2 regions of the Pseudarthrobacter sp. RHLT1-30-1 genome follow, and region 1 is predicted to be linked to the other one. Evidence: predicted binding sites of a transcription regulator. Region 1 holds the regulator's gene; the other holds the start of a gene.
The links. Region 1 encodes LexA, which represses DNA repair genes until DNA is damaged. Its sites were predicted from a motif close to TCGAACANNTGTTCGA; they were not measured.
Positions count from the first base shown of each region.

Region 2: ruvA (Holliday junction branch migration protein RuvA) is a predicted target of LexA. The motif match lies at 2,595-2,610, and genes of this name have one in related genera.

Region 1 covers NZ_JBWZCG010000020.1:51,839-56,251, forward strand. The annotation lists gene AC50YM_RS14525 (histidinol-phosphate transaminase) at 1-467, opposite strand, end outside; gene AC50YM_RS14530 (LysM peptidoglycan-binding domain-containing protein) at 524-1,015, opposite strand; gene lexA (transcriptional repressor LexA) at 1,362-2,111, shown strand; gene AC50YM_RS14540 (ATP-dependent DNA helicase) at 2,244-4,413, opposite strand, start outside.
Region 2 covers NZ_JBWZCG010000012.1:94,408-98,820, forward strand. The annotation lists gene AC50YM_RS10835 (Mur ligase family protein) at 1-431, opposite strand, end outside; gene pdxT (pyridoxal 5'-phosphate synthase glutaminase subunit PdxT) at 513-1,214, shown strand; gene AC50YM_RS10845 (YebC/PmpR family DNA-binding transcriptional regulator) at 1,218-1,973, shown strand; gene ruvC (crossover junction endodeoxyribonuclease RuvC) at 1,970-2,557, shown strand; gene ruvA (Holliday junction branch migration protein RuvA) at 2,662-3,309, shown strand; gene ruvB (Holliday junction branch migration DNA helicase RuvB) at 3,302-4,413, shown strand, end outside.

The sequences.
Region 1 (4,413 bases):
CGGACCTGGCGGGCGGCAGACGCCGCGCTCAGCCCGTAGTCCGCGGTGCGGGTCCCGGCGAGGTACCCGGTGTCCGTGCCGGCCGCGAGCAGCGGGTACATCGAGTAGGTGGGAGGGAAGCCCATGACGGTCCGGCCCGGTCCGCCGAACGCCTGGAGGATCTGCTGGAGAACCTCGTTGGAGCCGTTCGCGGCCCAGATATTCTCTGCGCCCAGTCCGTGCCCGAGGTATTCGGCCAGGGCTGTGCGGAGTTCCGTGAACTCGCGGTCCGGATAGCGGTTCAGGCCGACCGCGGCAATCGTGACGGCTTCGGTAATGGCGGCACGCACATCGGCCGGGACACCATGGGTGTTCTCATTCACGTTGAGCAAAATGGGGACGTCCAGCTGCGGGGCGCCATACGGCGTCAGGCCCCGCAGATTCGTCCGGAGGGGAAGTCGGTTCAGGCGCTCTAACTGGTCAGTCACTTTCCTAGTTTAAGTGAGATCGCTGCGGGCGCTGAAACTGTGACGGATTCCCGGAGCTAGCTGGACGGAATGAAAAGCGCCTGGCCCGGCACGACCCGGGCGGCGTCCAGGTTGTTCAGCTGGACGATGTCGGCGACCACATCGCGCGGATCCCGCTCCGGCGCGACGGCCTCGGCGATGGCCCACAGTGACTCGCCGGGCTGAACCGTCACGGACACGGTGGGCGTCAGTGACAGATCGGCGGCCGACTCCGCGGCCTTGGCCGGGGCGTTGAGGAAGCCACTGAGGGACAGGATGAGCGCGGCCAGTATGATCAGTGGCACTCCGATGAAGACGATGCGTCCCCGCCGGGTGAGGCGCAGCGGCGCCTGCTTGGCCCGCGCGCCGCGGCCGGCCAAGCCGGGCCGGCCGTCGGAGGCCTGACCGCCGGCGGAAGGGAGCTGGGCCAGGGAACGCCGCTGGCCCTCCGATGCACCGCCGTCGGGGCGGCCGTAGTTGCCGAACGCGTCGCGGCCGAAAGTGTCGTGAAATGCGCTTGATGCTGACATGAACTGAGCCCTCCTGGACCATACTGTGCCGCCCGGCGTACTCCACATACGCGCCGCCAACCGGCCTAACCTTCGAACAAAGAACCGAACGTTGTGCTGAGTCCGAACGGTGTCCAACTAGAACACATATTCGAATCGTGCCTGCTCTGTTTTAGCACTTATTAACGAACATTGTCGAGACTCGCTAGAACAAATGTTTGAAAAAGCTGTGTGGCTGGCCTACGTTTGAGTCAAAGAACAACCACTTCTGCAGTTGATCAGCAGGGTCTGACATTTCATCTCAGGCCGGAAGTTCCCGGCAGCCGCAGCCACGGCGGCCGGGCGGAACGGAAAGGCGTTGGCGAACATGGCAGCACAAGCCACAGGCGGCAGGGCCACCCAGCGGAGCCCGCAGGCAGCCCGGCCACCCAAGAGCCTCACCGTCCGGCAGAAGAAGATCCTGGAGACCATCCAGCGGTCCGTAACGGACAACGGATACCCGCCGTCCATGCGGGAGATCGGTGACACCGTCGGCCTCGCCAGCCTGTCCAGCGTCACCCACCAGCTCTCACAGCTGGAGAAGCTCGGTTACCTGCGCCGGGATCCCAAGCGTCCCCGGGCCATGGAAGTCCTGATGCCCCTGACGCTCGATGAGGGCACCTCCAAGGTTTCCGGGATCGAGAAGTCCAGTGGCCTGCGCACGGTCGGCGGCTTGTCGGTTTCCGAGCTGGCCAGTGCCACCGACACGGCCATGGTGCCGCTGGTCGGCCGGATCGCCGCCGGCGGTCCGATCCTGGCCGACCAGGTCGTCGAGGACATCATGCCGCTGCCGCGCCAGCTCGTGGGCCACGGCGAGCTCTTTATGCTCAAAGTCGCGGGTGACTCGATGATCGATGCGGCCATCTGCGACGGCGACTGGGTCGTTGTCCGCCGGCAGGGCGACGCCCTCAACGGTGACATTGTTGCAGCACTGCTGGACGACGAGGCAACCGTCAAGACGTTCCGCCAGCGCGACGGCCATACCTGGCTGCTGCCCCAGAACACGCAGTACGAGCCCATCCTCGGCGATCACGCCGTCATCATGGGCAAGGTCGTCTCGGTCCTGCGCTCCCTTTAGGCGGCACGGACCTGCTCGTCCGCGGCTGGAACGACTGGCGGGTCCGCGGCAGCACGGAACCGCGCGTCGGCGCCAGAAAAATGGGCCCCGCCGGCATCGGACGGGGCCCTTCGCGTTCCTTCCCGGCGGTGGCTAGGCGGCCGGCTGTCCTGCTTCCTTGGCAAGCCGCTCCAGGGCCGCGACGGCGACCGCCGGATCTGTCGTCGGCCAGAACGGCGGCAGGGCTGCGCGGAGGAATCCCCCGTAGCGCTCGGTGGAAAGCCGCGAGTCCAGCACGGCCACCACTCCCCGGTCCGTCGTCGTGCGGATCAGCCGGCCGGCGCCCTGCGCCAGGCGGATGGCTGCATGGGTCGCCGAAACGCTCATGAAGCCGTTGCCGCCGGCCTGGGCCACCGCGCGGGACCGGGCGGTCATGAGGGGATCATCTGGCCGCGGGAAGGGAATCCGGTCGATTACCACGAGGCGGCAGGAGTCCCCGGGCACGTCGACACCCTGCCACAGGGACATGGTGCCGAACAGGCAGGTGTCGGGTTCGTCGGCGAACTGCTTCACCAGCGCCGTCATGGTCGAATCGCCCTGGCAGAGGATGCTCATGTCCAGCCGGGGCCGCATGGCCTCGGCGGCCTCCTCGGCCGCGCGCCGCGAGGAGAACAGACACAGGGCTCCCCCGTCGGAGGCCCGGATCAGCTTCTCCAGCTCGTCGAGGGCTTCCGGGGACACACCGCGCCCGGGCTTGGGCAGGTGCCTGGCAACATACAGAATGCCCTGTTTCGGGTATTCGAAGGGCGAGCCGACGTCGACACCGGTCCAGCTGGGTGCACCCGGCCCGACCAGGCCAAGGCCGCCCGCGGCCGGTTCGAAAGCGGACCCGATCGCCAGGGTCGCCGAGGTCAGGATGACGGTGTGGTCCGCGAACAGTCCTTCGCGGAGCCGGCCTGCGACGCTGAGCGGGGCGATGTTGATCAGTGCCGGCGCGGACTCGTCGGGCTGGGCGTAGCCCTGCTGCGGGTCAAACGTGCTGTTGCGGGAAAACCAGACCACTTCGCGGTTCTCGCGGGCGGCGAGCAGCCGTTCGCAGAGTTCCAGGATCACCATGAGGCGGGAGCGCGCGAGCTGGCGGCCGCCGTCGGCGGTATTGGCACTGTCCCCCTTGGAATCCGAGAGCGCGGCGCGGCAGGCGTCCCGCAGCTGGTCCACACAGTCCAGTTGTTCGGTGTTGAGGCCGTTGGGCATGAGGCCGCTGGGTACCCCCTCAATGGCAAGTTCGAGGTGGGAGGCGGCGTTGTTCAGGGCGTCCACGGTGATGCCGGTGTTCTTCCGGGCCCCGGACGCGGCGGCGTGGACCATCGCGACGGAGAGCTGGCCGGACACGGCACCGGTCACCCGGTCCTGCAGTTCATGGGCTTCATCGACCACCACAACGTCGTAGTCCGGCAGCACGGCGAGGCCCTCGAAGGCGCTGACGGCCAGCATCGCGTGGTTGGTGACAACGACGTCGGCGTCCGCGGCGTTCGCCCGGGCCAGTTCGCTGAAGCATTCGGCCGCCAGCGGGCACTTCTGCGCGCCCAGGCACTCCATCGAGGTCACCGAGACCTGCCGCCAGGCACGGTCCGTGACCCCGGGAAGGAGCTCGTCCCGGTCCCCCGTCCGGGTGTCCTCGGCCCATTCACGCAACCGGACGACTTCCTTGCCGAGCTGCGACGACGGGCCGCCCATGGCCGCGGCGAAATGCGGCACGGAGGTGTCCTCGCCGAGCGAGAAGAGCTGGCCTTCGGACGGTTCTTCGGAGGGGAAACCGCCGTCGAGCTTGTGGCGGCACACGTAGTTGGAGCGGCCCTTGACGAGGGCGACCTTGACCGGCCGGTCAAGCGCCGGGGTGATGGTCTTCAGCAGCCGGGGCAGGTCACGGCCGACGATCTGGGTCTGCAGGGCCAGGGTGGCGGTGGAGACCAGGGTGGGCTTGTCACTGACGAGTGAATGGGCGATCAGCGGGATCAGGTAGGCAAGGGACTTGCCGGTTCCGGTGCCGGCCTGGACCAGCAGGTGGTCGCCGCTGTCGATCGCGTGCGCCACCTGCCGGGCCATCTCGTGCTGGCCGTCGCGGCTCTGGCCGCCCATGCCGGACACGGCGCGGTCGAGGAGTTCAATGACGAACTCCTCGCCGGCCGGGCCGCCTTTCTTTGCTGAACGCCTGACGGCGGGTTTTGTCCCCGCGTCCTTGGATCCTGCGTCATTGGATCCCGCGTTGTCGGTCCCGGCCCGACCGGTGCCGGCGGGTTCAGCGGCTGCAATGTCCACCGCT
Region 2 (4,413 bases), on a different contig from region 1:
TCGCCGAAGCGGTCCAGTTGGTCCCGCAGGACGTTGAGCAGGAGACAGTAGCGCGGCGGCACCTGGTTGACGAAGTGCACCGCGTGGGCCTCGTCGAGTTCCAGCACGGCGACGTCGGCGTGCAGCCGTCCCCGCCAGTCCACTTCGCCAAGCAGCGCTGCGGCCACACCGCGGGTGAAGTTGCTGCCGGTGCGGTTGGTGAAGACCTTCAGGCCCTGGCTCTCGAGCAGTTCCACCACCATCTTGGTGGTGGTGGTCTTGCCGTTCGTGCCGCTGACGACGGCGACGCCGTGCGGCAGCGTGGACAGTGTCCGGCGCATGAAGCCGGGGTCGATCTTTTCGACGACGAGCCCGGGAAGGGCCGAGCCTCCGCCCCTAAGCCGGGAGACCCGGCGGACGAGCTTGCCGAGCGGAACGCTGAAGTAAAACATGCTTTGTAATATATCCCAGCGGCAGCACGGAAGCCCGCCGGGAAGCGGCGGGGCATAAGTCGCGGCCACTATGCTGGTTCGATGACCAACCCCTCTACTGCGCCTTCCTCCGGTGTGGGTGCAGGCTTCCGGATCGGCGTCCTGGCCCTCCAGGGTGACTTCCGCGAACACCTGCACGCGGTGGAAGCCGCCGGTGCCACCGGCATCAGCGTCCGCCGGCCGGCCGAACTCGACGGCCTCGATGGCCTGATCATTCCCGGCGGCGAATCGACCACCATCGACAAGCTGTCCCGCGCCTTCGGGCTCCGCGACCCGCTGCGTCAACGGATCCAGGACGGACTGCCGGTCTACGGCTCGTGCGCCGGGATGATCCTCCTCGCCGAGGAGATCACCGACCCCGCGAAGGACCTTGCCGGCAACCCGCAGCAGACGTTTGGCGGCCTCGACATCACCGTCCGCCGGAACGCCTTCGGCCGGCAGCGCGAGTCCTTCGAAACGGATCTCGATTTCAGCGGCCTCGACTTCAGCGCGACCGCCGACGGCGTGGCCCCGGTCCACGCGGTCTTCATCCGCGGACCCTGGGTGGAACGCGTCGGCGACGGCGTCGAGGTGCTTGCGAAAGTGGAGCCGTCCAGGGCGTCCCACCCCGAGGCGCTGGCCGGGACGGCTAGAATTGTTGCAGTGCGGTCCGGCAAGCTGCTGGCCACTTCCTTCCACCCGGAAGTGACGGGGGAGAAGCGCGTGCACGAATTGTTTATCCGAATGATCAGAGGAGACGCGTAAAGCATGTCAGGCCACTCCAAATGGGCGACGACCAAGCACAAGAAGGCCATCCTCGACAGCCGCCGGGCCAAGTCGTTCGCCAAGCTGATCAAGAACATCGAAGTTGCCGCGCGCATGGGCGGCCCGGACCTCGCCGGCAACCCCGGCCTGGAACTCGCCGTCACCAAGGCCAAAAAGACCTCGGTCCCCGCTGACAACATCGACCGCGCCATCAAGCGCGGCGCGGGCCTCACCGGCGAAGTCGTGGACTACACCGAGATCATGTACGAATGCCGCGGGCCGCAGGGCTCGGCGCTGCTGATCGAATGCCTCACGGACAACAAGAACCGGGCCGCCTCCGAGGTCCGGCTCGCCATCTCCCGCAACGGCGGCACCATCGCCGACCCCGGCTCGGTCAGCTACCTCTTCTCCCGCAAGGGTGTCGTCTCGCTGCCGAAGAACGGACTGAGTGAGGACGACGTCCTGATGGCCGTGCTCGACGCCGGTGCCGACGAAGTCAAGGACAACGGTGACAGCTTCGAGATCCACTCCGAGCCGACCGACCTCCAGGCCATCCGGGATGCGCTCAAGGACGCCGGGATCGACTACGAAACCGACGAGGCCGAATTTGTGCCCTCCATGCAGGTGCCGCTCGACCTCGACGCCGCCAAGAAGTTCCTGAAGCTCGTGGACGCCCTCGAGGAACTCGACGACGTCCAGAACGTGTACAGCAACGCTGACCTCAGCGACGAAGTGCAGGCCGCACTGGAAGCCGAGTGACCCTGCGCGTCCTCGGCGTCGATCCGGGCCTCACCCGCTGCGGGATCGGCGTCGTGGACGTCGAGAAGAACCGCCGCGCCACCATGGTGGCGTTCGGCGTCGTCGGTACGTCCCCTGAGGAAAGCCTGGACCAGCGCCTGCTGGTCATCGCCACCTCCATCGATGAGTGGTTGGACCAGTACGAACCGCACGTCCTCGCCGTCGAACGCGTCTTCTCGCAGCTCAATGTCAGCACCGTGATGGGCGTTGCCCAGGCCTCCGGCGTCGTGATCGCCGCCGCCGCCCGCCGCGGCATCCCGGTGGCGCTGCACACCCCGTCCGAGGTCAAGGCAGCCGTCACCGGCAGCGGTACCTCCAACAAGGATGCGGTCACCAAGCTGGTCACCAAGATTCTCCGGCTCGACGCCCCGCCGCGCCCCGCCGACGCCGCCGACGCCCTCGCGCTGGCCATCACCCACGCCTGGCGGGCCGGCATCGGCACTTCCGACAAGGGCGCAGCCACCACCGGACCGGGGAGCCAGTCCCTGACACCGGCCCAGCGCGTATGGGCGGACGCCGAGGCCAAAGCGCGCCGCACACGCTGAATGTCCGACTCTGCCGCCGCAGAACTTGGTAGGGTATTCGTAGATATGTTCGGATAACCGGGTCTCCCCGGTTCTATTTCAGCTGAATTTTCAGGAGCCCGGCTTTGATCAGTTTTCTCCGCGGAACCGTCGCGCACGTCGGCCTGTCCTCCGCCGTAATCGACCTCAACGGCGCCGGCATGAGCGTGAACGCCACGCCGCAGACCCTCAGCCGGCTCCGCACCGGCGAGGAGGGCAAGCTCTTCACCTCCCTGATCGTGCGCGAGGACTCCCTGACCCTGTTCGGCTTCGACACCGACGACGAACGCGAAGTCTTTGACGTCCTGCTCAGCGTCGCCGGCGTCGGACCCCGGCTGGCGCTGGCCGTCCTGGCCGTCCACGAGCCCGAAGCGATCCGCGTGGCAGCGCACTCCGGCGACGGCAAGGCCTTCACCAAAGTGCCCGGCATTGGCCCCAAGGTCGCCGGCCGGATTGTGCTCGAACTGGCCGGAAAGCTCGTGCCGCACGGCACTGCCGCCGGAACCACTGCTCCGGCGGCATCCTCCGAGGCGGTCTGGAAGCCGCAGGTGGTAGCGGCCATGACCAGCCTGGGCTGGTCCGAGAAGGACGCCACGGCCAGCATCGACAAGTCCCTGGCCGATTCCCCCGAACTGGCCGAAAAGGGCAACGTGGCCGAGATCCTGCGCGCCACCCTCCGCTGGCTGGGCCAGGACGGCGCCCGCGCCGGGAACAGGGCAGGCGCCCGTGGCTGAGCCGTCGATCGTCGCCGGGGGAGAGGAGCCGGAGGAGCGCGTCATCGAAGCCGCCCTCCGGCCCAAGAACCTGCACGACTTCGTCGGCCAGCACCGGGTCCGCAAACAGCTCTCCCTCGTACTGGAGGCCTCACGGATGCGCGGCCGCAGCGCCGACCACGTGCTGCTCTCCGGACCTCCCGGGCTGGGCAAGACCACCCTGTCGATGATCATCGCGGCCGAAATGAACGCGCCGCTGCGGATCAGCAGCGGACCCGCCATCCAGCACGCCGGGGACCTGGCGGCCATCCTGTCCTCGCTCTCCGAAGGCGAGGTGCTGTTCCTGGACGAGATCCACCGGATGTCCCGCCCGGCCGAGGAAATGCTCTACATGGCGATGGAGGACTTCCGGGTCGACATCGTCGTCGGCAAGGGTGCCGGCGCCACGGCGATCCCGCTTGAACTTCCGCCGTTCACCCTGGTGGGTGCCACCACGCGCGCCGGGCTGCTGCCCGGGCCGCTCCGGGACCGCTTCGGCTTCACCGGCCACCTTGAGTTCTACTCCGTCGCAGAGCTCGAACTGGTGCTCCGGCGTTCCGCCGGGCTCCTGGACCTCAAGGTCAATTCCGCCGGCTTCAGCGAAATCGCCGGGCGGTCCCGCGGCACGCCCCGCATCGCCAACCGGCTCCTGCGCCGGGTCCGCGACTGGGCACTGGTGCACGGCATCGAGCAAATCGACGCCCGGGCCGCCTCCGCCGCGCTGGACATGTATGAAGTGGACAAGCGCGGCCTGGACCGGCTGGACCGGGCCGTCCTGGAAGCCCTGATCCTGAAATTTGGCGGCGGACCGGTGGGCCTGTCCACGCTGGCCATCGCCGTCGGCGAAGAGACCGAAACCGTCGAAACCGTCGCCGAGCCCTACCTCGTCCGTGAGGGACTGCTGGGACGCACCCCGCGGGGAAGGATCGCCCTCGCCCCCGCCTGGACCCACCTCGGCTTCGCCGTGCCGCCCGGCATCTTCGCGCAGGACCCGCTGGAGCTCTTCCGGGTCGAGGACGATGCCGCGGAGCCGGCGGACGGGCAGGGCCAGGACGCCGATCCGGAATGGATCCGTAACAGTCAATA